2 regions of the Yersinia aldovae 670-83 genome follow, and region 1 is predicted to be linked to the other one. Evidence: riboswitches for the same ligand, from Rfam matches in the RefSeq annotation. Region 1 holds a riboswitch; the other holds the start of a gene.

Region 1 (15,786 bases):
AATTGCTGGCGAAAAATGGTCATGTTGCCAAAAATCAGTTGCTGGATATGGAGCGTCAGGCTCTTTCACTACATGCACAGATAGATCAGGACACCAGTGATATTGCGGAGACTCATAAGCTGATCGATGAAACTGAGCAACATATTTCACAGCGACATGAGCAATATCAAAGTGAAAACCGCGAGCAATTGGCTAAAGCGCAGCAAAGTACACAAGAGTTCGCCCAGCGTTTGAGCATTACGGAATATGAATTGGAGAATACTCGTCTCTATGCACCGGTCAGCGGGGTCGTCATCGCGATTGCTCAGCATACCATTGGGGGCGTGGTCAGTACCGGGCAGACATTAATGGAGTTGGTTCCCAGTGGGCAGCCGTTATTAATTGAAGCCCAGTTACCCGTTGAGCTAATTGACAAGGTGGCGATCGGTTTACCCGTTGATCTGAATTTTTCTGCTTTTAATCAGAGTAATACCCCTAAATTGCAGGGTTCTGTTTTACATGTTGGCGCTGACCGCATCCAGCATCCACAGACCTTGCAGCCCTACTATCCTCTCACCGTCGCGATTGATATCGCTCAAACTGCACTGGCAATTCGCCCTGGTATGTCTGTCGATGTTTTCATTCGTACCGGCGAGCGCTCGCTGCTCAATTATCTGTTTAAACCTCTAACTGATCGTTTGCATATGGCATTAGCTGAAGAGTAGGAATCCAGGTTAGCGTGTTTAATTTGATTGAAATATAAAGGAATTCAGTGATTTTATTGATGAACAGATTACTACGAAACAGTAGCAACATTAGGCTTTGGTGGGGGAGTGCATTCTGCACTGGGGGAGTTCATATCTATTTACTTTGGTTGCTGAGTGCACCCTTTGTACCCGTTATCCTAACAGAAGATCTCCCTGCTGCTGTGATGCTGATGTTGTCGAGCGACCCCGAGTTTACCCCTAATTCTCAGCAAACTCCTGCTGTGGGGCTATCTCAGGATTTTAGTGAGCCAGAGATTGAACAACAGGAAAGCCAGCCAGAAGAGGTGAACGACTCTCTCACTGCGCCAGAACAGCCTGATGCGCTATTGATTGTTGCTAAAAAAGAGCCGATAAAGGCTGACCGCCCTCAACAGGAAGCGGTGAAAGCGCGCAAACCGGTGGTTGAGAAAAAACAGCAGAATCCGAGTAAGCCATCTCCCCCCGCAGTGGCAAGCAGCGCTACGCTGTCAGGTGAAAGTCACCACGTTGCCGCTGCGGTAAACAGCGATTCAACGCACAATCGGCAGGCTAAAATAAACTGGAGAAACCGTCTACAAGGGCACCTACTAGACTTCAAACGTTATCCACCGGGTGCCAGAAAGCAGCGCAGGCAGGGGTCAGCGACTGTTCGTTTTGTGGTCAATAAAGATGGGCATGTTCTTTCGGTTCAACTGATTAATAGTAGCGGAACCGCGATTTTGGATCGCGAGGCACTGGCTACCGTTCAGCGCGCCCAACCTTTGCCTAAACCGCCCGCCGAGATGTTAACGCACGGGCAAGTGAAAATAACCTTACCGATTGATTTTAATATTAAAAATACACGCTGAGAGTGTTTTCTGGTTTTACTAAACAGAGGGCTTTCGCAACGACGCCATAAATACGTTCATGTAGGTTCGCGCCGCGCCATCCTTGGCGCGGGCGCTTTACTCCCCGCCTATCTTCACCTTGCAAGACTGATTCGCCGTGAGCGGGTATAAAACCCGGTCTGGTCAGTCAGAAATGCCAGTTCGCCGGATTATTCACCTGGGCAACGTAGGCAGCGTTCAGCTTCATCAGCACCTAATCGTAATTTGGACTGCAAATCGCGCAGCGCAGTACGTAAACCCTCCTCAATCACCGGATGGTAAAACGGCATATCCAACATTTGATCGACCGTCATTTGTTGCTGATGCGCCCATGCCAGTAGGTGCGCGATATGCTCAGCACCTGGCCCCATCATTTCAGCGCCAAGGAAACGGCCGGTACCTTGTTCACCGTAAACTCGCAAAATACCTTTATTTTTCAGCATGACACGCGAGCGGCCCTGATCTTCAAAAGAGGCTTCACCAATCTCAAAGCACCCGCAGGCACTGAATTTTTGTGCCAATTCGCGGAAAGTGGAGCCTACCATTGCCATTTGCGGATCAGAAAACACCACGGAAATTGGGCTGCGGCGTAAACCGGGTACGACTTCGGGGAATCCACCGGCATTCACACCGGCAATACGAGCCTGATCGCTGGCTTCATGCAATAACGGCAATTGGTTGCTGGCATCACCGGCAATAAAGATATGTGGCACGCTGGTTTGCATCGTCAACCGGTCAGCTTGCGGCACACCGCGCTCATCAAGGGTCAGTGAGGTATTTTCCAGACCTAACTTATCCACATTTGGGCGGCGACCGGTGGCGGCCAGAACGTAATCCACCATAATCTCTTGTGATTTATCGGCTTTATCCCGATAACGGATAAAGACTTTGTCCCCTTCGCGCTGCATGATTTCAACGTTCACATCGGGATCAAGATAGAACTCTTCACCCAGCGTTTTTGCTGCGTAATTGCGTACAATGCTGTCGGTCAGAGGGCCAACACCACCACCAACACCGAACATTTTGACTTGAACGCCTAACCGATGCAGTGCCTGACCCAGTTCCAACCCGATAACGCCGGGGCCGAAAATAGCCACTGATTCTGGCAGCTCATCCCAGTTAAAGACATCATCGTTGACAATCAGACGGTCACCCAGCTCATTCCAGGCGGCGGGCCAGCTTGGGCGAGAACCGGTAGCAATCACAATGCGCTGTGCAATAATGCGTGTATTATCATCAATTTGTAGAGTGTTATCATCAATAAAACGGGCATACCCCTTAATTTTGTCAGTAGCAGGGATGTTATCGACACCTTCCAATACAAAACCGACAAAACGGTCACGCTCGCGTTTTACGCGATCCATTACTTCACCGCCATCAATCTTGGTACTGCCTTGTGGGTGAATACCGAACTCGTGGGCTTTTTCAATCTGATGCGCCGCTTCAGCCGCCGCAATCAGTAGTTTGGATGGCATACAACCGACACGGGCACAGGTAGTACCGTACTCGCCGCCTTCAATCATTACCACGCTAGGGGTTGATAGTTTGGCAGCGCGATAAGCGCCAAGCCCAGCGGTGCCGCCGCCAATCACGGCGACATCAACGTTTAAGGTTTTCATGTCTGCTCCATAACAGGAAAAAAAGGTAGGCCGAAGCCTACCAAGTTAAATCACTATATTTTCATTCTATTAATATTATTAAGCGGATAAGTAATTCTCTAAATCATCACTACCACCAATGTGGCGGCCACCGATAAACACTTGTGGTACGGTTCCACGGCCTGTCACTGCGCGCAGGCTGACGGTAGTTGCATCTTTACCCAGCACGATCTCTTCATACTGAATCCCACGTTCTTGCAACATCTGTTTTGCTTTGGTGCAGAATGGGCAGCCTGGTTTAGTAAAGACAGATACAGATTCCTGTACTTTAAAATCAGGGGCCAGATACTTCAGCATGGTATCGGCATCGGACACTTCAAACGGGTCGCCTGGCTTATTTGGCTCAACAAACATTTTCTCAACCACGCCGTTACGCACCAGCATGGAGTAGCGCCATGAGCGTGGCCCAAAGCCCAGATCAGCTTTTTCAACCAGCATGTTCATGCCTTTGGTGAATTCGCCATTACCGTCAGGAATAAAGGTGATATTTTCAGCATGTTGGTCAGACTTCCAGGCATTCATCACGAAAGTATCATTGACGGAGACACACAAAATGCTATCAACACCGTGCTGTTTAAATACACCGGCCAGCTCGTTATAACGCGGCAGATGGCTGGAGGAACAAGTCGGGGTAAAGGCACCCGGCAGTGAGAAAACAATCACTGTTTTGTTGCTAAATAGCTCGTCGGTGGTTACGTCAACCCACTGGTCGCCCTGACGGGTATGGAATGTCACCTGTGGGATTTTTTTACCTTCTTGGCGGGTAAACATCTGTAACTCCTTAATTGAAAAATGAAATATTCAGATTCTTCTGGGTATCGCTTCGTTGGGACACATTATTCATTTTATCACTTGATAGTTCTAATCACTGATTGCTATCTTATCTATCGTCAATGGCTATCATAAAGCGGAGCACCGATGAATATTCGTGATTTAGAATACCTGGTGGCGCTGGCTGAATTCAGGCATTTCCGGCGTGCCGCCGACTCTTGCCACGTCAGCCAACCCACATTAAGCGGCCAGATTCGCAAGTTGGAAGATGAACTGGGCGTGATGTTGTTAGAGCGAACCAGCCGTAAAGTACTGTTTACTCAAGCCGGGTTATTGCTGGTGGAGCAAGCCAGAACCGTCTTGCGCGAAGTGAAAGTGCTTAAAGAGATGGCCAGCTTGCAGGGCGAAAGTATGTCTGGCCCGTTGCATATTGGGCTTATTCCTACCGTCGGACCTTATTTGTTACCGCAAATCATCCCTATGCTGCATCGGGCCTTCCCGAAATTGGAGATGTACCTGCATGAAGCACAAACGCAGAATCTTTTGGCTCAGTTAGACAGCGGTAAACTCGATTGCGCTATTCTGGCGCTGGTCAAAGAGACAGAAGCCTTTATCGAAGTCCCACTCTTTGATGAGCCGATGAGCCTGGCTATTTATGCCGATCATCCGTGGGCGGATCGTGAGCGGGTGCAAATGCACGAACTGGCGGGCGAGAAGTTATTGATGCTGGAAGACGGCCACTGCTTGCGCGATCAGGCGATGGGCTTTTGTTTCCAGGCCGGTGCTGATGAAGATACCCATTTCCGCGCCACAAGTCTGGAAACTCTGCGCAATATGGTCGCAGCCGGGAGCGGCATTACTCTACTGCCATCGCTGGCGGTGCCGAATGAAAGAAAGCGTGACGGTGTATGTTATCTGGAGTGCTACAAACCTGTGCCTAAACGTACTATTGCATTGGTGTATCGCCCTGGTTCCCCATTGCGTGGCCGCTATGAGCAACTGGCCGAGGCGATACGTGAGCACATGCAACCGCGTATGAGTCAGGCAGCTATAACCGAAACGTTAGAACAAGCGGTTTAAGCCATTGAGTGCTGCCACTCGGTAGGCTTCAGCCATCGTCGGGTAGTTGAAGGTAGTATTGACGAAATATTCGAGAGTATTACCTTCACCTTTTTGCTCCATGATGGCCTGACCGATGTGGATAATCTCCGCCGCACGTTCGCCAAAGCAATGAATACCCAGAATCTGCTTAGTTTCCCGATGGAACAGGATTTTTAAGCTGCCGGTATCCATGCCGACGATTTGTGCTCGCGCCAGATGCTTAAACTGCGCGCGGCCCACTTCGTAAGGCACTTTCATCGCTGTCAGATCCTGCTCGGTTTTACCGACCGAGCTGATTTCAGGAATGGTGTAAATACCGGTTGGAATATCTTCAATCAGGTGAGTATTCGCTTCGCCTTTGATCATCGCTTGTGCTGCAATTCGCCCTTGGTCGTAAGCCGCAGAGGCCAGACTTGGGTAGCCAATCACATCCCCAACCGCATACACATGGGAAAGCGCTGTCTGATACATGCTGTTGACCTTCAACAGACCACGGCTATCCGCTTCCAGCCCAATCTTTTCCAAGCCTAAGCCACTGGTATTACCGGTGCGTCCATTGGCATACAGCAAACAATCCGCTTTGACCTTTTTGCCTGATTTTAGATGAACAATAACCCCATCAACCGTCCCTTCAATTTGCTCAAATTCTTCGTTATGGCGGATAACCACGCCGTTATTCCAGAAATGATAAGAGAGGGCATCGGACATTTCCTGATCGAGGAATGCCAGCAGACGGTCGCGGGTATTGATTAAATCAACTTTGACACTCAAGCCACGGAAAATGGAAGCATATTCGCAGCCAATCACTCCTGCGCCATAGATAATGACATGCTGTGGTTCATGGCTGAGTTGCAAGATGGTATCACTGTCGTAAATACGTTCGTGGGTAAAATCAACGTTTGCTGGGCGATAGGGGCGTGAACCGGTGGCAATCACGATGTTGTCAGCGCGCAATGTATCGCTGGTGCCGTCGGCATAACGCACATTGATGGTATTGGCATCTATAAAACTGGCATCACCGGAGAACATCTGGCAGTGATTGCGATCGTAAAAGCCTTGACGCATACGGGTTTGCTGGTTAATAACGCGGTCCGCATGGTTTAAAATATCAGCGAAAGAAGAACTGATGGTTCGGGCATTGTCGCTGTAAAGTGGGTTTTGATTGAATTCAATAATTCGGCTAACGGCGTGGCGTAAAGCTTTGGATGGGATGGTGCCCCAATGGGTACATCCGCCGCCCACATTGTTGTACCGTTCGATCACGGCAACGCGGGCACCTTGCTTGACCAACCCCATAGCGGCACCTTCACCGCCAGGACCCGAGCCAATAACAATGGCATCAAAATGGGAGTGCTGTTGCATGTAGGAGAGACCTATTTTTATACAAAATTACAACGCGATATTAACATTGTCCCGACTATAACCCAACCAACAATAGGTAAATCATCGTGATGTGTGCTGTAAAGCCACAATTCAGTGTTGTGAAAATGCGGTTGTATAACGGTTGTTACTATAAAGTTTGGTATATTGTTGACTATATGTCTTAGATTGAGAGTTTGGATATCCCTTGGGTACGATTATGGGCGTCAGAGCACAACAAAAAGAGCGGACTCGTCGTTCCCTTATCGAGGCGGCGTTTAGCCAATTGAGCGCTGAACGGAGTTTTGCCAGCCTGAGTCTGCGCGAAGTCTCTCGTGAGGCGGGTATTGCGCCGACTTCTTTTTACCGGCATTTTCGAGATGTTGACGAACTTGGCCTGACAATGGTCGATGAAAGCGGCCTGATGTTGCGCCAACTGATGCGTCAGGCTCGTCAACGGATTGCCAAGGGCGGCAGCGTTATTCGCACGTCAGTATCCACCTTTATGGAATTTATTGGCAATAATCCTAATGCATTTCGCTTGTTGCTCCGTGAGCGTTCCGGGACTTCAGCGGCTTTCCGTGCGGCGGTTGCGCGTGAAATTCAGCATTTTATCGCTGAACTGGCGGATTATCTCGAACTGGAGAATCACATGCCGCGCAGTTTCACCGAGGCGCAAGCAGAGGCGATGGTCACCATTGTCTTCAGTGCGGGTGCAGAAGCGCTGGACGTTGATGCCGAACAACGGCGGCAGTTAGAGGAACGGCTGGTGTTACAACTGCGGATGATCTCGAAGGGAGCTTATTATTGGTATCGTCGCGAGCAGGAGAAGCTCGCTGCATCCCGCGTTTAATAAGGTAAGGAAAATATGGAACAATCTTGCTCTAAAAAACAATCTTTCTCGGAAAAACAACCTCACCGCGAAATGGGCACGTTGCTACTGGCACTAATTACCGGGTTGGCAATAAACGGTTCATTTAACGTGTTATTCAGCGCCTTTGTGCCTTTTTCTATTTTTCCGCTGCTGACATTAATATTGGCAATCTATTGCCTGCATCAGCGCTATCTTAATTTTGCTATGCCGCAAGGGATACCGGTGCTGGCATCGGCGTGTTTTCTGCTCGGGATCTTGCTCTACAGCGCGATTGTTCGGGTTGAGCATCCAGCGATGGGTTCTAACTTTGTCCCTTCGATCCTCAGTGTCGTGCTGGTGTTCTGGATCATCTTCAAACTAAAAACCCGCAAATCGGCACAGACTGAGGTGGACACCGGGTGTTCGGATAATCCACCGTCGTAATGACTTAAAAACGGTCTGTTTCAGAAAGTGATATACCATCATCATGACAAAGGGCAACAGAGCGTTGCCCTTTGGTATTTTAGCTTCCCGTCAGTCGCGTTTTTCCAGCAATACCCCGCACTCCATATGATGGGTATAAGGGAACTGATCAAATAGCGCTAACCGGCTGATTTTATGCGTGTGCTGTAACTGTTCCAGATTGGCGCACAGCGTTTCTGGGTTACAGGAGATATAAAGAATACGCGGGTAACCTTGTACCATTTTGAGCGTTTCGTCATCCAGCCCACTGCGTGGTGGATCGACAAAAATGGTTTCGCAGTTATAACTGCTCAGATCAATACCTTTCAAGCGGTTAAACTCGCGTATTCCTTGCATCGCTTGGGTGAATTCTTCAGCCGACATACGGATAATCTGCACGTTATCGATATTATTAGCCGAAATATTATATTGCGCTGCTGCCACCGACGGTTTGGCAATTTCTGTTGCCAATACCCGTTCAAAGTTACGCGCCAGCGCCAGTGAGAAGTTGCCGTTACCGCAGTATAACTCCAGCAAATCACCGCTGGCGTTCTGGGTAACATCAATTGCCCATTCCAGCATATGGATATTCACCGCAGCATTAGGTTGGGTAAAGCTATTCTCTACCTGACGGTAGATCATATCGCGCCCGGCAACCGGCAGCACCTCATCTATATAGTCGTGATCCAACATGATCTTAGTTTTTGCTGCCCGCCCGATCAATTGCACGTCAAAGCCTTGCGCCCGTAGCTGATCGCGTAACACCAGCGCCTTCTGTTGCCACTCCTCATCTAATTGGCGGTGATACAGTAAAGAAGCTATCAGCTTGCCGCTCATCGTCGATAAGTAATCAATCTGGAACAGTTTTCGTCGTAACAGAGGCTCCGCACGAATAGCGGTCATCAGTACGCTCATCAAACGATTAATCAGCAAATTCGCTACCGGAAACTGCTCAACCCGAATGCGTTGCTTGGTCTGCTGGTCAAACATGATGTGGTACAGATCGTCTTCATCATGCCAAACCCGAAACTCGGCTCTCATGCGGTAATGTTCTACCGGAGAACGGAATATTTCCGCAGCAGGAGCCTGGAACGGCGACATCATCGCCTGAAGACGGGCAGATTTTTCTGCCAGTTGTTGGTCGTAGCTGTCGGTCGGCAGGATGTCGGGCGTCATGTTTCTTCTCGTCTGGGCATTATAAGAAAGGGTTACTGCTGCGGATTGTAGGGAAAGTGGGAGTGATGTCCAGTTTTGTCGTATTTATTCAGCGTAACAATAATGGAAGTCTAGATATCTATTTTACTTGATCGTAGCATTGCGGTCCGGCCTCATGCTGTTACTTAAACACTTAAGAGTTAAAAGGGAATCCGGTGTAAATCCGGAGCTGACGCGCAGCGGTAAGGGGAAGTCACGGCGATAGGTTTCAACCAGACACTGTCCGTAAGGATGGGAAGTCATCGCCCGCTCTGTTTTATTCATAGTCAGATAACAGAGATCCCAAGCCCGAAAACCTGCCGGTATAACGTCGCAATATTCGTGGTCGTCGCGTACCACCGGCCACGGCACTGCGGCATCCGCTAATTAAGCTTGGATGCTTTTCTAATGACAATTAAAAAATATACGCTGTTCACAGCCCTTTCTGTGACAGCCTTTTCTGGATGGGCGCAGGACAGTACCGCAACAAGTAATAAAGATGAAATGGTGGTTACCGCCAGCCGATTCAAACAACCGGTTTCTACCGTGTTGGCACCCACCGATATTGTTACTCGCGACGATATTGACCGCTGGCAGGCAAAAAGCCTCAATGAAGTGATGCGCCGGTTGCCTGGCGTTGATATAGCGCAAACCGGGGGATTAGGCCAAGGTTCTTCTATGTATATCCGTGGTACTGAAGCCCGCCATGTGCTGGTATTAATTGACGGTATTCCCCTTGCGCGTACCGGTATTGTCAATACTGTTAACTTCAATCAAATCCCTATCTCTTTGGTGCAACGGGTTGAATATATCCGTGGACCACGTTCTGCGGTATATGGTTCGGGTGCCATTGGTGGCGTCATTAACGTCATCACACAGACAGATCAAGAGGGCGCACAGATTAATGCGGGCGTTGGTTCTAAAGGTTACCAGCAATATGATGGCAGTGTTCGTCAGCGCTTTGGTGATACTTTGGCAACGCTGGCGGGCGGTTATCAAACCACCAACGGTTTTAATATCAAACCTGACTCACCCAATCCAGTCGATAGCGATCGGGACGGTTTTCGTAATAAAAATTTCTGGGCCGGGCTGGAGCACCAGTTCAATCAAGAGGTATCCGGTTTCGTCAGAGGCTATGGTTACACTAACAATACGGATTACGATGTGGGCAGCATCCCTTTCAGCCCAGCTTACAGCGGTGATGAAGAGCGGCTCTATAACCACACCTATGATGCTGGGTTGCGTTACGCCTCGGGGGCCTACTCCTCACAATTAATCGGTAGCTATCAGAAATATAAAGACTACAACTTTAGTCGCCAATATGGCCGTTATGGTGTGGCTACCACGCTGGACAATATGGACCAACGTAACGTGCAATGGGGTAACACTTACAGCTTTGAAAGTGGGACGCTGAGCGGGGGACTCGACTGGCAGCAACAGCGTTTGACCTCATCGAGCCAGACTATCTCTGATACTTATAAACGCGATAACACCGGTTTATATCTCAGTGGGCAGCAGAAATTCGATAACGTGACGCTAGAAGCCTCTGGCCGTGCAGACAAAGATGAGCAATTTGGCTGGCATGAAACATGGCAAACAGCGGCAGGCTGGGAGTTTGTTCCCGACTATCGCGCGACTGTGTCTTATGGCACGGGATTCCTGGCACCCTCCTTGGGTCAGCAATATGGCTCGCAGCGCTTTGAGATCATATCCAACAGTGACCTTAAGCCGGAAGAATCTCGCCAATGGGAAGCGGGCTTGGAAGGGCTGACTGGGCCACTTAATTGGCGCTTGTCTGCTTATCACTACAAAATTGAAAACCTGATTGATTACTACTCTGACCCAAATACTTACAAGGGGCAGTATTACAATGTCGATTCGGCAACAATAAAAGGTGTTGAATGGACGGGCAACTTCGATACCGGCATTTTCAATCATCAGGTCACATTACAATATATGGACCCACGTAATGATAAGAATAACGAAGTATTAGCCCGCCGTTCTAAACAGCAAGCCAAGTATCAGTTGGATTGGACGATGTTCAAACTGGATATGGACGTTTCGTATCAGTATTACGGTAAACGCTATGACAATAGTACCTCTGCTTATAGCTCGACTCAGCGTGAATTGCCGAGTTATAGCACGGTAGATGTTTCAGCGGCTTATCCGGTTACTTCTCATCTAACAGTTCGTGGTAGAATTGCTAACCTGTTTGATAAAGATTACGAAACGGCTTATGGCTATAAAACCGCTGGACGAGAGTATTACCTCACAGGAAGTTACAACTTCTAAGGCTGATACTGCTCCTCGCCCGACAGCGCTGATTTTCGACTCAGGTGTTGGTGGGCTGTCTGTCTATCAGGAGATTCGGCAATTGCTGCCGGATCTCCACTATATATATGCTTTCGACAACGTCGCGTTCCCTTATGGGGAAAAGTCGGGCGAATTCATCATTGAGCGGGTCGTGGAAATTGTCACTGCCGTACAGCAGCGCCACCCGTTGGCAATTGTGGTCATCGCCTGTAACACCGCCAGCACCGTCTCCCTTCCTGCTTTACGTGAGCGTTTTGCTTTTCCTGTTGTCGGTGTGGTCCCTGCTATCAAACCGGCGGTGCGGCTAACCCGTAATGGCGTGGTCGGTTTACTGGCGACCCGTGGCACAGTTCATGCTTCTTATACTCGTGATTTGATAGAGCGCTTTGCGACAGACTGCAAAATTGAGTTACTGGGATCATCTGAGCTGGTGGAGCTGGCGGAAACCAAGTTGCATGGTGGTGTTGTTCCGAAGGAAGCATTAAAGAAAATCCTTCATCCGTGGCTCGCCATGCGTGAACCGCCAGATACCATCGTTTTAGGTTGCACCCATTTCCCTCTATTAACTGAAGAGTTAGCGCAAGTATTGCCAGAAGGCACCCGAATGGTCGATTCTGGTGCAGCAATTGCCCGCCGTACTGCCTGGCTTATCTCTTCTCAAGAAAATGTCGTTTCTTCTCAGGATGAGAACATCGCTTATTGCATGGCATTGAACGCGGATACTGATGCTTTATTGCCCGTATTACAGGGGTATGGCTTTCCAACGCTGGAAAAACTGCCAATTTAACGGCGTTTTGACTAAAGATTCAGCGGTTGAAAAGTTTTTTGAAATTAGGGGTTGCAGGCTGTCAGGAACTCCCTATAATGCGCCTCCACTGACCGGGAACAACGAAACACACTTCGCCGGGTCAGGAAGAGAAATGATTGAGTTTGACTTCGAAAGAAACCAAATAAACTCTTGACTCTTCAGCGGGAAAGCGTATTATCTGCCTCCCGCGTTACCGTAAGATTCGCCGCAAGGCAAACGGGTAACGAACGCTCTTTAACAATTTATCAGACAATCTGTGTGGGCACTCGCAAGACGATATCGACGCCTGTTTCGGCAGGCAGAAGAAATATCAAAGTCTTGAAGAGTGACCAAAGCAGTACACATTTGAACTTCGGTTCGAATGCATATTTGCAGAAAGTAATCTTTGAGCATCGCTATGTTAACTCATAGCAAATCAAACAAATCTTAAATTGAAGAGTTTGATCATGGCTCAGATTGAACGCTGGCGGCAGGCCTAACACATGCAAGTCGAGCGGCAGCGGGAAGTAGTTTACTACTTTGCCGGCGAGCGGCGGACGGGTGAGTAATGTCTGGGAAACTGCCTGATGGAGGGGGATAACTACTGGAAACGGTAGCTAATACCGCATAACGTCTTCGGACCAAAGTGGGGGACCTTCGGGCCTCACGCCATCGGATGTGCCCAGATGGGATTAGCTAGTAGGTGGGGTAATGGCTCACCTAGGCGACGATCCCTAGCTGGTCTGAGAGGATGACCAGCCACACTGGAACTGAGACACGGTCCAGACTCCTACGGGAGGCAGCAGTGGGGAATATTGCACAATGGGCGCAAGCCTGATGCAGCCATGCCGCGTGTGTGAAGAAGGCCTTCGGGTTGTAAAGCACTTTCAGCGAGGAGGAAGGCAGTCGTGTTAATAGCACGGTTGATTGACGTTACTCGCAGAAGAAGCACCGGCTAACTCCGTGCCAGCAGCCGCGGTAATACGGAGGGTGCAAGCGTTAATCGGAATTACTGGGCGTAAAGCGCACGCAGGCGGTTTGTTAAGTCAGATGTGAAATCCCCGCGCTTAACGTGGGAACTGCATTTGAAACTGGCAAGCTAGAGTCTTGTAGAGGGGGGTAGAATTCCAGGTGTAGCGGTGAAATGCGTAGAGATCTGGAGGAATACCGGTGGCGAAGGCGGCCCCCTGGACAAAGACTGACGCTCAGGTGCGAAAGCGTGGGGAGCAAACAGGATTAGATACCCTGGTAGTCCACGCTGTAAACGATGTCGACTTGGAGGTTGTGCCCTTGAGGCGTGGCTTCCGGAGCTAACGCGTTAAGTCGACCGCCTGGGGAGTACGGCCGCAAGGTTAAAACTCAAATGAATTGACGGGGGCCCGCACAAGCGGTGGAGCATGTGGTTTAATTCGATGCAACGCGAAGAACCTTACCTACTCTTGACATCCACAGAACTTAGCAGAGATGCTTAGGTGCCTTCGGGAACTGTGAGACAGGTGCTGCATGGCTGTCGTCAGCTCGTGTTGTGAAATGTTGGGTTAAGTCCCGCAACGAGCGCAACCCTTATCCTTTGTTGCCAGCACGTAATGGTGGGAACTCAAGGGAGACTGCCGGTGACAAACCGGAGGAAGGTGGGGATGACGTCAAGTCATCATGGCCCTTACGAGTAGGGCTACACACGTGCTACAATGGCAGATACAAAGTGAAGCGAACTCGCGAGAGCAAGCGGACCACATAAAGTCTGTCGTAGTCCGGATTGGAGTCTGCAACTCGACTCCATGAAGTCGGAATCGCTAGTAATCGTAGATCAGAATGCTACGGTGAATACGTTCCCGGGCCTTGTACACACCGCCCGTCACACCATGGGAGTGGGTTGCAAAAGAAGTAGGTAGCTTAACCTTCGGGAGGGCGCTTACCACTTTGTGATTCATGACTGGGGTGAAGTCGTAACAAGGTAACCGTAGGGGAACCTGCGGTTGGATCACCTCCTTACCTAAACGATACGCATTGCGCAGTGTCCACACAGATTGTCTGATAGAAAGTAACGAGCAAATAAGGCCGGGCTGAGAGATTAGTCGGGCTTTAGTACCTTGTTGGGTCTGTAGCTCAGGTGGTTAGAGCGCACCCCTGATAAGGGTGAGGTCGGTGGTTCAAGTCCACTCAGACCCACCAACTCATCCTCATACTGCGTTACAGACACACGCGGTTATACCCATAAACGTCGCGTGACTGCGTCTTGTCTGAGAATGAGTTATGCCGATAAGGTATTTTGCTTTTTATATGGGGCTATAGCTCAGCTGGGAGAGCGCCTGCCTTGCACGCAGGAGGTCAGCGGTTCGATCCCGCTTAGCTCCACCATATAAAAAAACTATTTCAAAACGTACTGCGGTCGTAGACACAGTGGGTTGTGAAATATTGCTCTTTAACAATCTGGAACAAGCTGAAAATTGAAACAATACAGCTGAAACTTATCTCTCCGTAGATGTACTGAGATAAGGATTACCCTGTATTAGAGTCTCTCAAATAATCGCAATGCCAATGGGTTAATCCTTGTTGCAGTGTGAGCGAGAAGACACTCAGCAAGGCGTACAGCGCACAGCAACCGGAGTGAACTTAACGTTCATGAGGATTGCGCGCACTGCACAACATAGCAGAGTGTGTTCACAGCCACACCAATAACGAAAAACACCTTTGGGTTGTGAGGTTAAGCGACTAAGCGTACACGGTGGATGCCTAGGCAGTCAGAGGCGATGAAGGGCGTGCTAATCTGCGAAAAGCGTCGGTAAGGTGATATGAACCGTTATAACCGACGATACCCGAATGGGGAAACCCAGTGCAATTCGTTGCACTATTGCATGGTGAATACATAGCCATGCAAGGCGAACCGGGGGAACTGAAACATCTAAGTACCCCGAGGAAAAGAAATCAACCGAGATTCCCCCAGTAGCGGCGAGCGAACGGGGAAGAGCCCAGAGTCTGAATCAGTTTGTGTGTTAGTGGAAGCGTCTGGAAAGTCGCACGGTACAGGGTGATAGTCCCGTACACCAAAACACGCATTCTGTGAACTCGATGAGTAGGGCGGGACACGTGACATCCTGTCTGAATATGGGGGGACCATCCTCCAAGGCTAAATACTCCTGACTGACCGATAGTGAACCAGTACCGTGAGGGAAAGGCGAAAAGAACCCCGGCGAGGGGAGTGAAATAGAACCTGAAACCGTGTACGTACAAGCAGTGGGAGCCTACTAGTTGGGTGACTGCGTACCTTTTGTATAATGGGTCAGCGACTTATATTTTGTAGCAAGGTTAACCGAATAGGGGAGCCGTAGGGAAACCGAGTCTTAACTGGGCGTCTAGTTGCAAGGTATAGACCCGAAACCCGGTGATCTAGCCATGGGCAGGTTGAAGGTTGGGTAACACTAACTGGAGGACCGAACCGACTAATGTTGAAAAATTAGCGGATGACTTGTGGCTGGGGGTGAAAGGCCAATCAAACCGGGAGATAGCTGGTTCTCCCCGAAAGCTATTTAGGTAGCGCCTCGTGAACTCATCTTCGGGGGTAGAGCACTGTTTCGGCTAGGGGGTCATCCCGACTTACCAAACCGATGCAAACTCCGAATACCGAAGAATGTTATCACGGGAGACACACGGCGGGTGCTAACGTCCGTCGTGAAGAGGGAAACAACCCAGACCGCCA
Region 2 (15,786 bases), 1.9 Mb from region 1:
ACATCACCAGGGCCAATCCCCACCACCGTAATCATCGTAACGCCTCCACAATCTCATCCAGTGGCCGGTTGCTACCCAGCACCTGATTATCAAAAGAGAATAAAATAGCGTCGCACTGTGGTGGATTAACCGAGAAACGCATCATCTCAGCGATACGCTCGCAGATACGCTCGCAGATACGCGAATACACCCCCTGCCAACCCTGCTCGGCAATTAGCTCCATTGCCGCTTCCGTGGTATCACACTGATTAACTTCAAGTAATAGCGCATGGGGTGCACCCATTAAGGCCAAATGCGCCACCAGCGTCTCCATACGTCCATCAGCAATATGGCTGTGGGTATGGAAGATACCGGCGGCCACTTTGACCAATTTGCCCGGATGCCCCACTAATAAAACGCGGCGGAACCCCAAGCGCACGGTTTCTTGCAGCATATAGCCGACAAAATTACTCATGGTGACCACCCGCTGGCTATCCAGCCCTAGGTGGTCGCGAACAAAGCGTTCGCCGTGATTACCCGGCACCAAAATGACGCGATCAACACCTGCTGCCCGCTTCATTTCCAGCTCCAGCGCCAATGAACGTTTCCAGCTCTCTTCTGACATCGGCGTCACAATACCGGTGGTACCGATGATGGAAATCCCGCCCAGAATCCCTAGCCGCCCGTTGTAGGTTTTCTTCGCTCGCTCCTCGCCTTCTGGTGCGAAGATTTCGACTTCTGCGCCACGCAATGGGCCGATGACTTCACGCACTGCGGCTTCGATGGTTTGGCGCGGAGTGCGGTTAATAGCGCTGCTGCCGACCGGCAAGCCAATTCCTTTGCGGGTAACAGTTCCCACGCCTTCGCCGCCTCGCAGAATAATGTCGGTCTGTTCGGTGAGGGTCACGCGGGCAAAAATCAGCATGCCGTGGGTAGCATCAACATCATCGCCGCCATCTTTGCGGATTGCGGCGGTGGCTTGCTGACCTTCAATCAACGGCTGCTCAACATTCAGACACAAGGTGATGCCGGAAGGCGTCACAATAGAAATTTGATCAATCACTTGCTGACGCAACACCATCAGCGCCGCCACTTTGGCCGCCGCCGTGGCACAGGAACCGGTGGTATAGCCTTTACGGTATTGCTTGCCGTTGTGCCAAATGCTGTCTAATTGCTGGTTTTGCAGCGCAATATCATCATTTATAGGGCTATCACTGGCCAGACCGTCGCTCATAGCGCCCCCCGTAACTGATAGAGGATGGCGTTGATAATGGCTGCCGCCACGTTACTGCCCCCTTTGCGCCCCAGCGCGGCAATACATGGCAAACCACTTGCCACCAACGCATCTTTGGATTCCGCCGCACCAACAAACCCCACCGGCACGCCGATGACCGCCACCGGGGACGCTTGCCGTTCTAACAAACGGAATAACGCCGTCGGTGCATTGCCGAACACAAACAGTTTTTCGCCCGGCTCCGCCAAAGCTACATCTACCGCGGCCATCGAGCGGGTAATTCCCTGTACCGGCGCACTCTCTACCACGCGCGGATCACTGATATAGCAGCGACACTCGCATCCCATCTGCTTTAACAGTGTTTTGTTAATGCCCGACATCGCCATCGTCGTGTCGGTATACAGCGTGCATCCTCGACGTAAACCCTCAGCAATACGGGTCAGCACATCCGGCGAGAAATGCAGAATATCCAGCCAGTCAAAATCCGCTGTGGTGTGGATAACCCGCTTGACAACCGCTTCATGCATCGCACTGGCAAACCGAGTCTCTGGCCGCTCAGCGGCGATAATATCGCCAATGATAACGAAGCTATTTTTCTCGATTTCCTGCGGGTTTTTTATATAGTTCATGGGGTTATCCTTGTTAAATACCGACCAACAGCAGATGGGTCAGAGCGAACAATAACAGGGCCAATAGCGACGCCATCATCATCAAATGAATACTGCGTGGAATATCACTCAGAGCGATTTCACGCCGCTCATCGCCGATCCACGGCTTCTCCACCCGCTCACCAAAGTAATCATTCGGGCCACCCAAGCGGATGCCCAGCGCTCCCGCCACCGTGCCTTCCGACCAGGCGCAGTTCGGGCTGGAGTGTTGATAACGGTCGCGCCAACCAATGCGCAACGCCTGACGGTAATCAGCCTGAATCAACCAGGCTGCGATACTGAGTAACAGCCAACTGAGGCGTGCAGGAAGCCAATTGGCGACATCATCCATACGGGCAGAGACATAGCCAATTGCACGATATTTCGGCGTTTTATATCCCACCATCGAATCAAGGGTATTTACCGCTTTATAAGCCATTGCCAGCGGCGCGCCCCCCAGCGTCAGGAAAAATAGCGGAGCAATCACGCCATCGACACTGTTCTCGGCCACGGTCTCTACCACCGCACGGGTGATTTGTGGTTTCTCCAATTGCGAAGTATCACGCCCAACAATCCATGACAGCTTTTCGCGACTTTGCGCCAGGGTTCCGTGTTGTAGCGCATCAAAAACCGCTAATGCCGCGTCACTCAGGCAGCGTCCGGCCAGTAAGGTGTAAATCATCCACACTTGTGCTAACCAGCCGAGCCACGGATTAATCTCTGTCATCAGCCATAAAAACCCCCAGCTGACGAGCCAGGTGATCCCCACCACCAGTAACCACAGCACCGCACCACCCCATTTGAGTGCCCGCTCGCTATGACACACGCCGCGAATGGCTCTCTGCAACCGCGTGATCAGATTACCCATCCAGCGCACCGGATGCGGCCAACGTGGCGGGTCGCCGAGCCAATGGTCCAACAGGAAAGCAACAAACCATGCGCTCAGGGTCATAGCACACTCCGGGCAGCAGTCAGCCAGCCATCCAATAATCCGGGGCGCTGAGCAAAGTGAATATGCAGATAACTGGCCTGAGTCCGTTGCACTTGATAGCCACTGTGCCAGCGCTGAATAACTTCACCATCGCGCCATTTACTGCTATCAAAAACGGGTGTCAGTGGGCTGGTAAAATCGGAGTAATGGAACTCATGACCGCGTAGAATTTCGCCAGACGCGGCTAGTAATGTGTCGCTGCGGGCCTCTGCCTGACAGTAACCAAAGCGAGTCAGGCGTTTTCCCATCCGGCTTTCTCCGGCCAAAACGCCCACCATCCGATGGCGCTGTCCGCTTTCATCCGTCAGAGCATCCCCCAAATACATCAAGCCGCCACATTCGGCATACATCGGAATTTGCTGCCGGTGGGCTTGCTGTAACGCCGTATGCATCGCGGTATTCTCTGCTAATGCGCGGCTGTGGATCTCCGGATACCCTCCGCCCAGATAAATCATCTGACAAGCCGGCAGATGGCGGTCATGCAGTGGGCTGAAACGCTGGATGCGCACGCCAGCTTGCTCCAGCAAATCAAGGTTATCGGGGTAGTAAAAATTAAAAGCTTCATCTTCGGCTAAGGCCAATATCAGCCCGTCGGCCAAAGCTTGAGAAGGCAATGCGGGTGGGGTTCCAACAGGGCGTTGGGTGCTTGAAGTCAGGGTCAACAAGCGGTCCAGATCGATAAAGGCTTCAACCTGCTGGGCCAATTGTTGCCAGCGTGGCGAGTTATCAGGCTGTTTGGATAGTGTACCGCCTCGCTCTTGTGCCGGGATCAGCCCCAAATGGCGTGATGGCAAGGCAACATCGTCCATGACCGGCAAACGGCCCAAAACCGGAATGCCGCAATAACGTTCGATAGCATGGCGAATAAGTTGATAGTGATTTTCTGAATTGACGCGGTTAACAATCACCCCGGCAATCGTCAGCTTGGGGTCAAATTGGCTAAAGCCCAGCACGGTTGCGGCAACGGATGTCGAAACCGCTTTACCATCCACCAGCAAGATAACCGGGCAGCCTAATTGCTTGGCCATCGCTGCACTGCTGCAATAATCGGGGTCAGTACCGTAGCCGTCATACAACCCCATGACACCTTCAATCACCGCTACATCGGCATGGCGCATATGCTGGTTATACAACCCATTAAGGGTGGCGGGCGGCAACATAAAAGCATCAAGATTACGTGACGTCACACCACTGACGGCGGTATGCCAGCCAGTATCCAGATAGTCCGGCCCAACTTTGAACGGCTGCACCGACAATCCACGCGCCATCAGCGCCCGCAAAATACCCAGCGTCACAGTGGTTTTACCACAGCCGCTGCCGGTTCCTGCGATGATAAATGCTTGTTTACCTGAGCATTGCATAAAAAAATCCCGCCATTTCAAGCGGGATATGCAGTGTCAAAAAGGTGCATTTGCGCAACGTCACCGCTGCGCGCATCTGATGACAACCCGCTTCCCACCGAAGGAGTTGAAACTCTTTACTGATTTGGCTGGTCTTCTGGCTTAGCGTCACTCTCCCCCGCTACCTTCCCAATCCTATGGATCAGTGGTCTCAGCGGGTTCGTCAGCATCACAGCAGCGGGGGCTGCGGGGGATTTACACCCCCTTCCCAATCGTGTTATCCACGACATACCTGTTTCAGTATTTAAGTACAGTAGATTCTGTTATTTAATTTCTTATTTCGTTATTTAATTTATCTCTTTATTTACACTGTTATAACAGAGCGTTTATTAATTAGTAGCCTGGTAGACTTTCTTGAAATTAATATACGCTCTTCTGTTCATAAAAAATGGTTAATTTCATTTTTTGCGAGTGATTTTTTTGTATCTCCACAACAAATAATTGCCATAAAAATGCAAAATAACCACTGAAAAACAACAAGTTAAATGAAAAAATATCGTTTAAAAAAATAGCAAAAAATTGCCATTATTTATTTTGTATTTTTAATATCACACTGGATATTCAAATAGACAAACTTGAATGAACAGCATGACCAATTGATATTAGAACAATAACTGTCATTCCATTTCTCTGCGTTCAGAAGAAAGTGAGCGAAATACCTGCGGCGTCACGTTGTAGGTCTGACGGAACACTTTGCAGAAATAGCTGGTCTGGGAAAAACCCAGATTTTTGGCAATGCTGGCAATGCTCCAATCGCTGTGTTGTAACATCTCTCTGGCATTGGCCATCCGCTGCTGATTGACCCAGGCATTAAATCCGATGCCCTGATACTTTTTAAACAATTTGCTGAAGTAGTACGGGCTGAGATACACCTTAGCCGCCACTTCTTCCAGCCGTAGTTCTTCCGATAAATGTGTATCAATATAACGCAGTGCTTTCTTCATTTTGCTGTCATGGGGGGGAACCGGTCGTATTCTGCCCGGTTCTTTGCTACCCATGTTGTCGTTGATCACCACAAAATTGAGATGTTTTTTGAGGCAATTCTCAACAATCAACTTCAATAAATCTGCCGATGCAATCACCCGTGAAAAATCCATAACAGGCACATTTTGGAACTCATCCATCAGTGCCGGATTCTGCTGCCAGTGATTATCGACATTAAGTATATCAATCAGATAAACATCTGAGTGCAACCGCACCTGGCCGCATAACACAAAACCCACTAAATGACCGGCAATAACCAGCGGAATAGAGAAATCAGTTAACCCAGCGTGGCAGCGATAAATACAAGGCTCATTGGACTTTGAAGCTTCAAGACCCCCGCAACGATCACTCATTCGGCAACGGAGATGGTTCACCGGGTCCTGGCGCATCAACTGACAAAATGGCGTAAAGTTAAAAAGATCAGAAATCTCTTCGCCGTGAATATTCACTACCACCACGGCCAGCCCTGTGGCCTGAGCAAAATCCTGCGCGATTTTATTTATGAGCTCTGAGTTAAGAGAACTGGCAGAAATCATGATAAAACCTCTCAGTTAATTTTAATTTATTGTTATTAAGTTTCGTTTGTTGCTATCAATCATCCCTGTAATAAACCATGTGTTACTAATTTGTTATATTTACATTCCTATCAGCAAGTGGAAAACCTATTTCCCTGTGAAGGTTTAGCCTCTGGTAAAATGAAGGAAAATAACAATTCACCTTACCAGAGTCATAATCAACAGGGGACTATAATCAGTCCATTAACCAGAATAGATCACGAAATTTCCTCATCCCGGTTCATAGATTCAAGATGAGGAAACTTACGTTGATTTATAAACTGGCTTTCTCATCCTCTAATTTACACGTATTGCAAGGCAGGTTTTTGCCAATGAAGAAGCGATAAACCGCCGCACCGAGGCAAGCACCAATAATAGGGGCGACAATCGGGATAATGAAATAAGGGATATCACGCCCGCCAGTCATTGAGATTTTTCCCCAGCCGGCAAAGAAGGTAAATAATTTGGGGCCAAAATCACGCGCGGGGTTCATGGCAAAACCGGTTAATGGCCCGGTTGAAGCCCCTATCACCGCCACCAGGATACCAATCAATAGCGGCCCTAATGCACCACGCGGTACCCCATTACCATCATCCGTCAACGCCATAATCAGCCCCATCAAAATGGAGGTAATAATGATTTCAACAAATGCGGCTTGCCATACACTGATAGCCGGTGAGGGGAAGGTACTGAAAATACTGGCCAGTTGCAGACTTTCCAGACTGCCACGTACTATCTGATGGGCGGTTTCAAAATCAGTAAATAAGTTGTGATACAGCATATAAGACAGCGCCGCACCACCAAAAGCACCGGCAATCTGTGCAACGCTGTAGGGAATGACTTTGCGTGCGGGGAAACAGGCAAACAGCCATAAAGCAATGGTAATCGCGGGATTGAGGTGAGCACCGGAAATACCCGCGGTCAGATAAACCGCCAGTGAAATCCCCAGCCCCCACACAATACAGATTTCCCACAAACCAAAACTGGCACCGGCCACTTTCATCGCCGCCAGGCAACTAATACCAAAAAACAAAAACAGCCCGGTGCCAAGAAATTCTGCCACACACTGAGCTTTAAGCGAGTCGTTCATAGGGTTACCCTGCTTGCGGTTAAATTAATACGTTATATACCCTAAATAATTCGAGTTGCAGGAAGGCGGCAATTGAGTAAATCCCCAGGAGCTTACACAAGTAAGTGACTGGGGTGAACGAAAGCAGCCAACGCATATGCAGCTCGAAGTATGACGGGTATGGTATTGCACGGCCCTTGACCTGATCACTATAAAGAGACGGAAAATGAAAGTGTTGTCGTGATTAGCCATTAATTAAACAAAAAATAGAGTTCCTATAGCAAATTATTGCTATTACCTGGCCCAGAACCCCCTCAAAACCCGGCAAATAAGCAACTTATCGTCTAATTCAATAATGTGAATTTCTTGTCATTTATTCTTTCTATTATTGTTAGCAAGCTCGCAATTTCTATTTTAATGTGAGCCAGCCTCCATCTTTATATTCGCATGCGCTATTACCAAATAAAATAGGAATTGTCACTGACTTAATTGTAATTATGAATATGCAAAAACCAATTATTATCACCTAACCATTAATAAATAGACTTATAAAATAATCAGTTAAGTTAAGTCATGACAATAATTTGTTATTTCGTCACTAACCATTCCCGCCAGTAAATTCAATACAGCCATTCTTTTTCATTGCTTGTTTGTATATTCAATCTCAGCACGAACCTGACAACGTTATTACTGAATATAACAACATTATTTTTGAACATGCTATTTGTCGAGGTACTTATGCAACAAGAAGCACTAGGAATGGTGGAAACCAAAGGGTTAGTTGCGGCCATCGAGGCTGCTGACACCATGGTGAAATCGGCCAATGTGACGTTGGTAGGCTATGAAAAAATTGGCTCCGGTCTGGTCACTGTCATCGTCCGTGGTGATGTGGGAGCGGTTAAGGCGGCGACTGATGCAGGCGCTATCGCGGCTGCCAACGTAGGTGAAGTGAAATCAACCCATGTGATCCCACGGCCACATACCGATGTTGAGGCCTTTCTTCCCAAGGGAAACTTGCCAAAGGGAAATAGCTAATGAAAAGCAATGACCTGGTCGACCAAATCATGGCGCAGGTGATAGCAAAAGTCAGTGAACACGCTCCGGCGTCTTCTGCACAACCATCCCATGCACAATCATCCTATAAACAACCATCCTATAAACAACGAGATACGGCTATGGCTGAGAAAACTTGCAGTTTAACGGAATTTGTTGGAACCGCGATCGGTGACACGGTCGGACTGGTGATCGCCAACGTCGACAGCGCCCTGTTGGACGCAATGAAGCTGGAAAAACGCTATCGCTCCATTGGTATTTTGGGCGCTCGCACCGGTGCTGGCCCGCACATTATGGCCGCCGATGAAGCAGTAAAAGCCACCAATACCGAAGTGGTCAGCATTGAATTACCACGCGATACCAAAGGCGGTGCCGGTCATGGCTCGCTGATCATCTTCGGTGGTGATGATGTTTCCGACGTGAAACGTGCGGTTGAAGTGGCGCTGAAAGAGTTAGACCGCACATTTGGGGATGTTTACGCCAATGAAGCCGGTCATATCGAATTGCAATACAGCGCGCGTGCCAGCCATGCACTGGAAAAAGCATTCGGCGCACCGTTGGGCCGTTCTTGCGGCGTGATTGTCGGCGCACCGGCGTCGATTGGGGTGCTAATGGCGGATACCGCAGTGAAATCAGCCAATGTTGATGTGGTGGCTTACAGCTCCCCAGCCCACGGTACCAGCTTTAGTAACGAAGTGATTCTGGTTATCTCCGGCGATTCTGGCGCAGTCCGTCAGGCAGTGATTTCTGCTCGTGAGATCGGCAAAACGGTATTAGCAACTTTAGGTGCTGAACCGAAAAACGACCGCCCTTCTTATATCTGACGCCACAGTGAGGCTGTTTCATGAAATCGAAAAGATTTGAAGCGTTGGCGAAACGCCCGGTTAATCAGGACGGCTTTGTCAAAGAGTGGATCGAGGAAGGCTTTATTGCCATGGAAAGCCCGAATGATCCAAAACCTTCCATCAAGATTGTTAATGGTGTGGTGACTGAACTCGACGGTAAACCACAAAGCAGTTTCGACCTGATCGACCACTTTATCGCCCGCTACGGTATCAATCTGGCCCATGCGGAAGAAGTGATGAAGATGGATTCCATCAAGCTGGCCAATATGTTGTGTGATCCAAATGTGTCACGCCGCACCATTGTTCCGCTGACGACCGCCATGACACCAGCCAAAATCGTCGAGGTGGTGTCGCACATGAACGTGGTGGAAATGATGATGTCGATGCAGAAAATGCGCGCTCGTCGGACACCATCACAACAAGCTCACGTCACCAACGTGAAAGATAACCCGGTGCAAATTGCCGCCGATGCGGCGGAAGGCGCATTCCGTGGTTTCGATGAGCAAGAAACTACGGTGGCGGTGGCCCGTTATGCGCCATTCAACGCCATTGCACTGTTGGTCGGTTCGCAAGTTGGCCGTCCAGGGGTGCTGACTCAATGTTCTCTGGAAGAAGCCACTGAACTGAAACTGGGGATGCTGGGCCACACCTGTTATGCCGAAACCATCTCGGTTTATGGCACTGAACCGGTGTTTACCGACGGTGATGACACTCCGTGGTCAAAAGGTTTTCTCGCTTCGTCTTATGCATCACGCGGTTTGAAAATGCGCTTCACCTCCGGTTCTGGCTCCGAAGTACAAATGGGCTATGCCGAAGGCAAATCCATGCTGTATCTCGAAGCGCGCTGTATTTATATCACCAAAGCCGCCGGGGTTCAGGGGCTGCAAAACGGCTCCGTCAGTTGTGTCGGCGTGCCGTCTGCGGTGCCATCGGGTATTCGCGCCATTTTGGCCGAAAACCTGATTTGCTCAGCGCTGGATTTGGAATGTGCATCCAGTAACGACCAAACCTTTACCCACTCGGATATGCGCCGTACCGCTCGCCTGCTGATGCAGTTCCTGCCGGGTACTGACTTTATCTCCTCAGGTTTCTCTGCGGTGCCGAACTACGACAACATGTTTGCCGGTTCCAACGAAGATGCCGAAGACTTTGACGATTACAACGTGTTGCAGCGTGACCTGAAAGTCGATGGCGGCCTGCGTCCGGTGTTGGAAGCCGACGTCGTGGCTATCCGCAATAAAGCTGCGCGCGCTCTGCAAGCGGTATTCGCCGGGATGGGTTTACCGCCAATTACCGACGAAGAAGTGATTGCGGCGACCTACGCCCACGGCTCGAAAGATATGCCGGAACGCAACATCGTTGAAGACATCAAGTTCGCTCAGGAAATTATCAGCAAAAATCGCACCGGTCTGGAAGTGGTGAAAGCCTTGGCGCAAGGCGGCTTTGAAGATGTGGCGCAGGACATGCTCAACATCCAGAAAGCCAAAATCGCCGGCGACTACCTGCATACCTCGGCAATCATCAAAGGTAATAACCAGGTGCTGTCAGCGGTGAATGACGTCAATGACTACGCGGGGCCAGCTACCGGTTACCGGCTGGAAGGTGCACGTTGGGAAGAAATTAAAAATATTCCAAACGCGCTTGATCCGAATGAGCTTGGCTAAGGGGTTCACGAGATGGTGGATATTAACGAAAAACTGTTACGCCAAATTATTGAAGGCGTATTGCAGGAAATGCAGGGAGATAACAATACCGTCTCCTTTAAGCAAGATACCCAACCTACGGCAACGGCTGCTGTGGCGTCAGGAGATTTTCTCACTGAAGTGGGTGAAGCCCGCCCCGGTACCCATCAAGATGAAGTGATTATTGCGGTCGGCCCGGCATTTGGCTTGTCGCAAACAGCCAATATCGTTGGCATTCCGCACAAGAATATTTTGCGCGAACTGATTGCTGGTATCGAAGAGGAAGGGATAAAAGCGCGGGTTATCCGCTGCTTTAAATCCTCCGATGTGGCTTTTGTTGCCGTCGAGGGTAACCGCCTGAGTGGATCCGGTATCTCTATCGGTATTCAATCCAAAGGCACTACGGTGATTCATCAGCAAGGCTTACCGCCGCTGTCCAATCTGGAGTTGTTCCCGCAGGCCCCGCTGCTGACGCTGGAAACTTATCGCCAAATTGGTAAAAACGCCGCGCGTTATGCCAAACGGGAATCACCACAACCGGTTCCGACCCTGAATGACCAAATGGCACGGCCAAAATATCAGGCCAAATCGGCGATTCTGCACATTAAAGAAACCAAATATGTGGTGACCGGCAAGAATCCTCAGGAACTCCGGGTGGCGCTTTAACAAAGGAAAACACAATGAATTCCGAAGCTATTGAATCCATGGTTCGCGATGTGCTGAGCAAGATGAACAGCTTGCAAGGCCAAACGCCAACTGCCGCTTGTGCTCCAGCGGCCAGCTCGCGCAGTGATGCCAAAGTCTCTGATTATCCATTGGCGAATAAACACCCTGACTGGGTGAAAACCGCCACCAATAAAACACTGGATGATCTGACGCTGGCGAACGTTTTAAACGGCACTGTCACCTCACAAGATTTACGTATTACCCCAGAAATCCTGCGTATTCAGGCATCCATTGCCAAAGACGCTGGCCGCCCGCTGCTGGCAATGAACTTCGAACGCGCAGCGGAACTGACCGCTGTGCCGGATGACAAGGTACTGGATATCTATAACGCCTTGCGCCCATTCCGCTCGAGTAAAGAAGAGCTGAATGCCATCGCCGATGATCTGGAAAAAACCTACAAAGCGACTATCTGCGCCGCCTTCGTGCGCGAAGCCGCCGTTTTGTATGTCCAGCGCAAAAAGCTAAAAGGCGACGATTAATCAATTTCTCAGAGGGTTATAACAATGTGCCCATGGCAGAGAGAACAGGCAGATCGTAAAGACGCCGTAAACCCTTCCTTGGGGGCTCGAGCCGCGCCGTCCTGGCGCGGACGCTTTACTCTTCTGCCTATCCTCTCTGCTCCAGATCGAAGCCTCGGGATATGTCAGCAGTATGGATTAATCAATGGTCAGCCATCTTAGGAACGGATATGCGGTATATAGCAGGCATTGACATCGGTAACTCATCAACAGAAGTCGCATTGGCACAATGTGCGGCTGATGGTCAGTTGCACTTTGTTACCAGTACCCTAACCGAAACCACGGGTATCAAAGGGACGCAACGCAACATTTTTGGCATCACTAAGGCGCTGAATATGTTGGTGGAAAAGGCCGGTATCGCACTAAGCGATATCAATCTTATCCGCATCAACGAGGCGACCCCGGTCATTGGTGATGTGGCGATGGAAACCATAACTGAAACCATTATCACTGAATCCACCATGATCGGTCACAACCCTAAAACACCCGGTGGACTGGGGTTAGGCGTTGGGCTGACCATCACGATTGATGAGTTGGTCACGCGAGACCCTAACCAGCCTTATATTCTGGTGGTGCCCTCTGCGGTTGATTTTGCCGATGTGGCGGCCGTGGTCAATGCTGCTAACAACGCTGGATACCGCATTACCGCGATTATCCTGCAACGGGATGATGGTGTACTGGTCAGCAACCGTCTCACACACACCCTGCCCATCGTGGATGAGGTGCTGCATATTGACCGTATCCCAATGGGGATGTTGGCGGCGGTTGAAGTCGCTATGCCGGGTCAGGTGATTGAAACCCTCTCTAACCCTTATGGCATTGCCACGGTGTTCGGATTGAGTGCTGAAGAAACCAAAAACATCGTTCCGGTGGCGCGGGCTTTGATTGGTACGCGCTCCGCAGTGGTGGTGAAAACCCCGGAGGGTGATGTTAAAGCCCGCGCCATTCCCGCTGGGCATCTGGAGCTATTTGCTAATGGCCGCACAGTACGGGTGGATGTCGCAACCGGTGCTGAAGCCATCATGACCGCCGTCAACAGCTTCCGACATCTGGATAATGTCAGTGGCGAGGCGGGCACTAATATCGGCGGCATGCTCGAACACGTTCGTCAAACTATGGCGGAACTGACCAACAAACCGACCAATGAGATCTTCATTCAGGATTTGCTGGCAGTTGATACTGCGGTGCCGGTCAACGTCATTGGTGGTCTGGCGGGTGAATTCTCGCTCGAACAGGCGGTGGGTATTGCCTCTATGGTGAAATCTGACCGCTTACAAATGGCACATATCGCCAGTGAAATCGAAAAGACACTGAATATTGATGTACAGGTCGGGGGGGCGGAAGCCGAAGCGGCGATACTCGGCGCGCTGACCACACCAGGGACGCGACGGCCACTCGCCATCCTCGATTTAGGGGCAGGATCTACCGATGCCTCAATCATCAATGCGCAAGGTCAAATTGTTGCCACCCATCTGGCGGGTGCTGGCGATATGGTCACGATGATAATCGCCTCTGAGCTGGATCTCCAAGACCGCTATTTGGCCGAAGACATCAAAAAATATCCCTTGGCAAAAGTGGAAAGTCTGTTCCACCTGCGCCACGAAGACGGCAGCGTTCAGTTCTTCCCACAACCGCTACCACCCGAAGTTTTTGCCCGATTAGTGGTGGTTAAACCGGAAGGGTTGGTGCCACTGCCGGGAGATTACGCACTGGAAAAAGTACGCAATATCCGCCGCAGCGCTAAAGAGCGGGTGTTTGTCACCAATGCGCTTCGCGCGCTACGTCAAGTCAGTCCGACCGGCAATATCCGCGATATCCCCTTCGTGGTGCTGGTTGGCGGCTCGTCGCTGGACTTCGAAATCCCGCAATTGGTCACCGACGCCCTTTCTCACTACAAGCTGGTGGCCGGTCGCGGCAATATCCGCGCCAGCGAAGGCCCGCGTAATGCGGTTGCCACCGGATTGATTCTATCCTGGCAACGGGAGAATCACACATGAACTTTACCCAAGATGCACCCGCAATTGTTATCAGCCTGACCTCGCCAACACCCGAGGCGGTCTGGCACCAAGTGTTACTAGGGATTGAGGAAGAAGGCATTCCCTGGCAGTGGCAGCAAGACGATGACACGGATGCCATTCTCCGCGCCTGGCAGGCGGCGACCCGCTCACCACTATTGGTAGGGCTGGCATGTTCTGCCGACGAAGTTATCGTGCATTTTCGTCATTTACCCCCCGCCAGCCCGCTGTTCCGGCAGCCACTGGCACAAGACGAAGACCCGTTACGGCGGCTAGGCAACAACGCCGCCCGATTAGTCAAAGGTTTACCGTTTAAATAATCACACTCAAATTAACAAGGAACTCATATCTATGAACAACGCACTGGGACTCATCGAAACCAAAGGGCTGGTCGCTGCCATCGAAGCGGCTGATGCCATGGTCAAGTCTGCCAACGTACAGCTCGTGGGATACGAAAAAATCGGCTCCGGCTTGGTGACTGTCATGGTTCGCGGCGATGTCGGCGCAGTTAAAGCGGCGGTTGATGCCGGTTCTGCGGCGGCCAGCGCAGTGGGTGAAGTGAAATCTTGCCATGTGATCCCACGCCCACACAGCGATGTAGAAGCCATTTTACCGACCTCTGCCTAAGGGTAAGAAGAGGAGCACCGCGTGAAAACGTCACTGGGTTTACTTGAAGTTAGCGGTCTGGCGCTGGCGATTGGTGCAGCGGATGTCATGGCAAAAGCGGCATCCGTCACCCTGATTGGAATAGAAAAAACCAACGGCTCCGGCTGGATGTTAATCCGTCTGACCGGTGATGTGGCTTCCGTTCAGGCGGCAATCAGTACCGGAGCCGCCTTTGCCCAACTGCATCAAGGGCTGGTCTCAAGTGCGGTGCTGGCCCGTCCGGCAGATCCCCTAATGGCGTATTGGCAAGCGCCACACATTGAGCCAGTCGCCACTGAAACCACCACCTTAAGCGAACCTACGCAACAGGTTGTCGCCGAAAGGGTTATGACAGAAAGCCCCACCATCGACGAGTGCGATGAAGCACAAGCCCCACGACCTGCCGATAGCGCCACCGACGATGAACCAGAAATTGCCTTGGGTGTGGCAATAATGGATTTGGATGTCACAAGACAAAGTGCAGAAAGTGAGGCCCCGCCAGCTCCTCGTGCGAGCTGCAATCTCTGCCTCGACCCGGCTTGCCGACGCCATAAAGGTGAGCCTCGCTTTCGCTGTATTCACTTGGGTAAACGAGGAAAAGTCTGATGGAAAAAGCGTTACTGGAACCCGTTGTCAGTAAGATCCTCGACGAAATGCGTCTTCGTCCGATCCCGCTTGGGGTTTCCAATCGACACCTGCACCTTTCGGTGCAGGATTACCAACAATTGTTCCCCGATCAGCCGCTGATTGAGAAAAAAGCCCTGCTCCAGCCAGGCCAGTTCGCCGCTGCTCAGACGGTGACCTTGGTCGGGCCGAAAGGCAGCTTGAAGAATGTCCGTATTCTGGGGCCACTGCGCAGCGACAGTCAGGTTGAGATCTCTCGTACCGACGCCCGCACACTGGGTATCAATGCCCCTCTGCGGATGTCGGGCAATCTGGACGACACGCCGGCTATCCGGCTGGTCAGCCCCTATGGCGAGCTGGAATTGCCAAAGGGTGTGATTGTGGCATTGCGCCATATCCATATGTCGCCACTGGATGCCCTTATCTATCGGGTCAAACACGGTGACCGGGTGCAAGTGGCCATCCACGGCAGTGGCCGCCGGTTGATCATGGATGATGTTGCTATCCGCGTTTCACCCCAAATGAAACTGGAAATGCACATTGATACCGACGAGGCCAATGCCGCCGGAGCCGATGACCCGGCAGCTTTTGCAACTTTGCTCCCCCCTGCACGGACAACGCAGCCATGAATCTGACTCAGGCGCAAACCGAACAACTGGTCAGCCAGATTGTCACGCGGTTGGCTGAGCGCGAACGCCGGGTTCACACCCTGCTATTGCCTCAGCTACGCGCCGGGCTGGATACATCGGTATTCCTGCACCATGCCACGCTGCATTTAATGTTGCCGGATTTGGCGTTTATCCATCAGTTGGCGCAGTTC

What was found. A riboswitch is a leader RNA that binds a small molecule or an ion and turns the genes downstream of it on or off. The one in region 1 is predicted to bind cobalamin.
Positions count from the first base shown of each region.
Region 2: it holds a riboswitch for cobalamin, as region 1 does, so the genes downstream of both, AT01_RS19885 (cobyrinate a,c-diamide synthase) here and btuB (TonB-dependent vitamin B12 receptor BtuB) in region 1, are expected to answer to the same signal.

Region 1 is NZ_CP009781.1:2,525,602-2,541,387, reverse strand. It holds gene AT01_RS11570 (HlyD family type I secretion periplasmic adaptor subunit) at 1-704, shown strand, start outside; gene AT01_RS11565 (energy transducer TonB) at 764-1,573, shown strand; gene AT01_RS11560 (dihydrolipoyl dehydrogenase) at 1,762-3,210, opposite strand; gene AT01_RS11555 (glutathione peroxidase) at 3,289-4,020, opposite strand; gene oxyR (DNA-binding transcriptional regulator OxyR) at 4,168-5,100, shown strand; gene sthA (Si-specific NAD(P)(+) transhydrogenase) at 5,083-6,483, opposite strand; gene fabR (HTH-type transcriptional repressor FabR) at 6,701-7,333, shown strand; gene AT01_RS11535 (YijD family membrane protein) at 7,349-7,777, shown strand; gene trmA (tRNA (uridine(54)-C5)-methyltransferase TrmA) at 7,868-8,971, opposite strand; cobalamin riboswitch at 9,102-9,328, shown strand; gene btuB (TonB-dependent vitamin B12 receptor BtuB) at 9,398-11,281, shown strand; gene murI (glutamate racemase) at 11,226-12,089, shown strand; rRNA gene AT01_RS11515 (16S ribosomal RNA) at 12,539-14,081, shown strand; tRNA gene AT01_RS11510 (tRNA-Ile) at 14,185-14,261, shown strand; tRNA gene AT01_RS11505 (tRNA-Ala) at 14,372-14,447, shown strand; rRNA gene AT01_RS11500 (23S ribosomal RNA) at 14,792-15,786, shown strand, end outside.
Region 2 is NZ_CP009781.1:4,401,207-4,416,992, reverse strand. It holds gene AT01_RS19905 (cobalt-precorrin-7 (C(5))-methyltransferase) at 1-35, opposite strand, end outside; gene cbiD (cobalt-precorrin-5B (C(1))-methyltransferase CbiD) at 32-1,213, opposite strand; gene AT01_RS19895 (cobalt-precorrin-8 methylmutase) at 1,210-1,842, opposite strand; gene cbiB (adenosylcobinamide-phosphate synthase CbiB) at 1,856-2,812, opposite strand; gene AT01_RS19885 (cobyrinate a,c-diamide synthase) at 2,809-4,212, opposite strand; cobalamin riboswitch at 4,322-4,502, opposite strand; gene pocR (transcriptional regulator PocR) at 4,869-5,771, opposite strand; gene pduF (propanediol diffusion facilitator PduF) at 6,064-6,879, opposite strand; gene pduA (propanediol utilization microcompartment protein PduA) at 7,597-7,893, shown strand; gene pduB (propanediol utilization microcompartment protein PduB) at 7,893-8,735, shown strand; gene pduC (propanediol dehydratase large subunit PduC) at 8,756-10,420, shown strand; gene AT01_RS19855 (propanediol/glycerol family dehydratase medium subunit) at 10,436-11,104, shown strand; gene pduE (propanediol dehydratase small subunit PduE) at 11,119-11,643, shown strand; gene AT01_RS19845 (diol dehydratase reactivase subunit alpha) at 11,853-13,679, shown strand; gene AT01_RS19840 (glycerol dehydratase reactivase beta/small subunit family protein) at 13,676-14,017, shown strand; gene pduJ (propanediol utilization microcompartment protein PduJ) at 14,049-14,324, shown strand; gene AT01_RS19830 (BMC domain-containing protein) at 14,346-14,948, shown strand; gene AT01_RS19825 (phosphate propanoyltransferase) at 14,948-15,595, shown strand; gene pduM (microcompartment protein PduM) at 15,592-15,786, shown strand, end outside.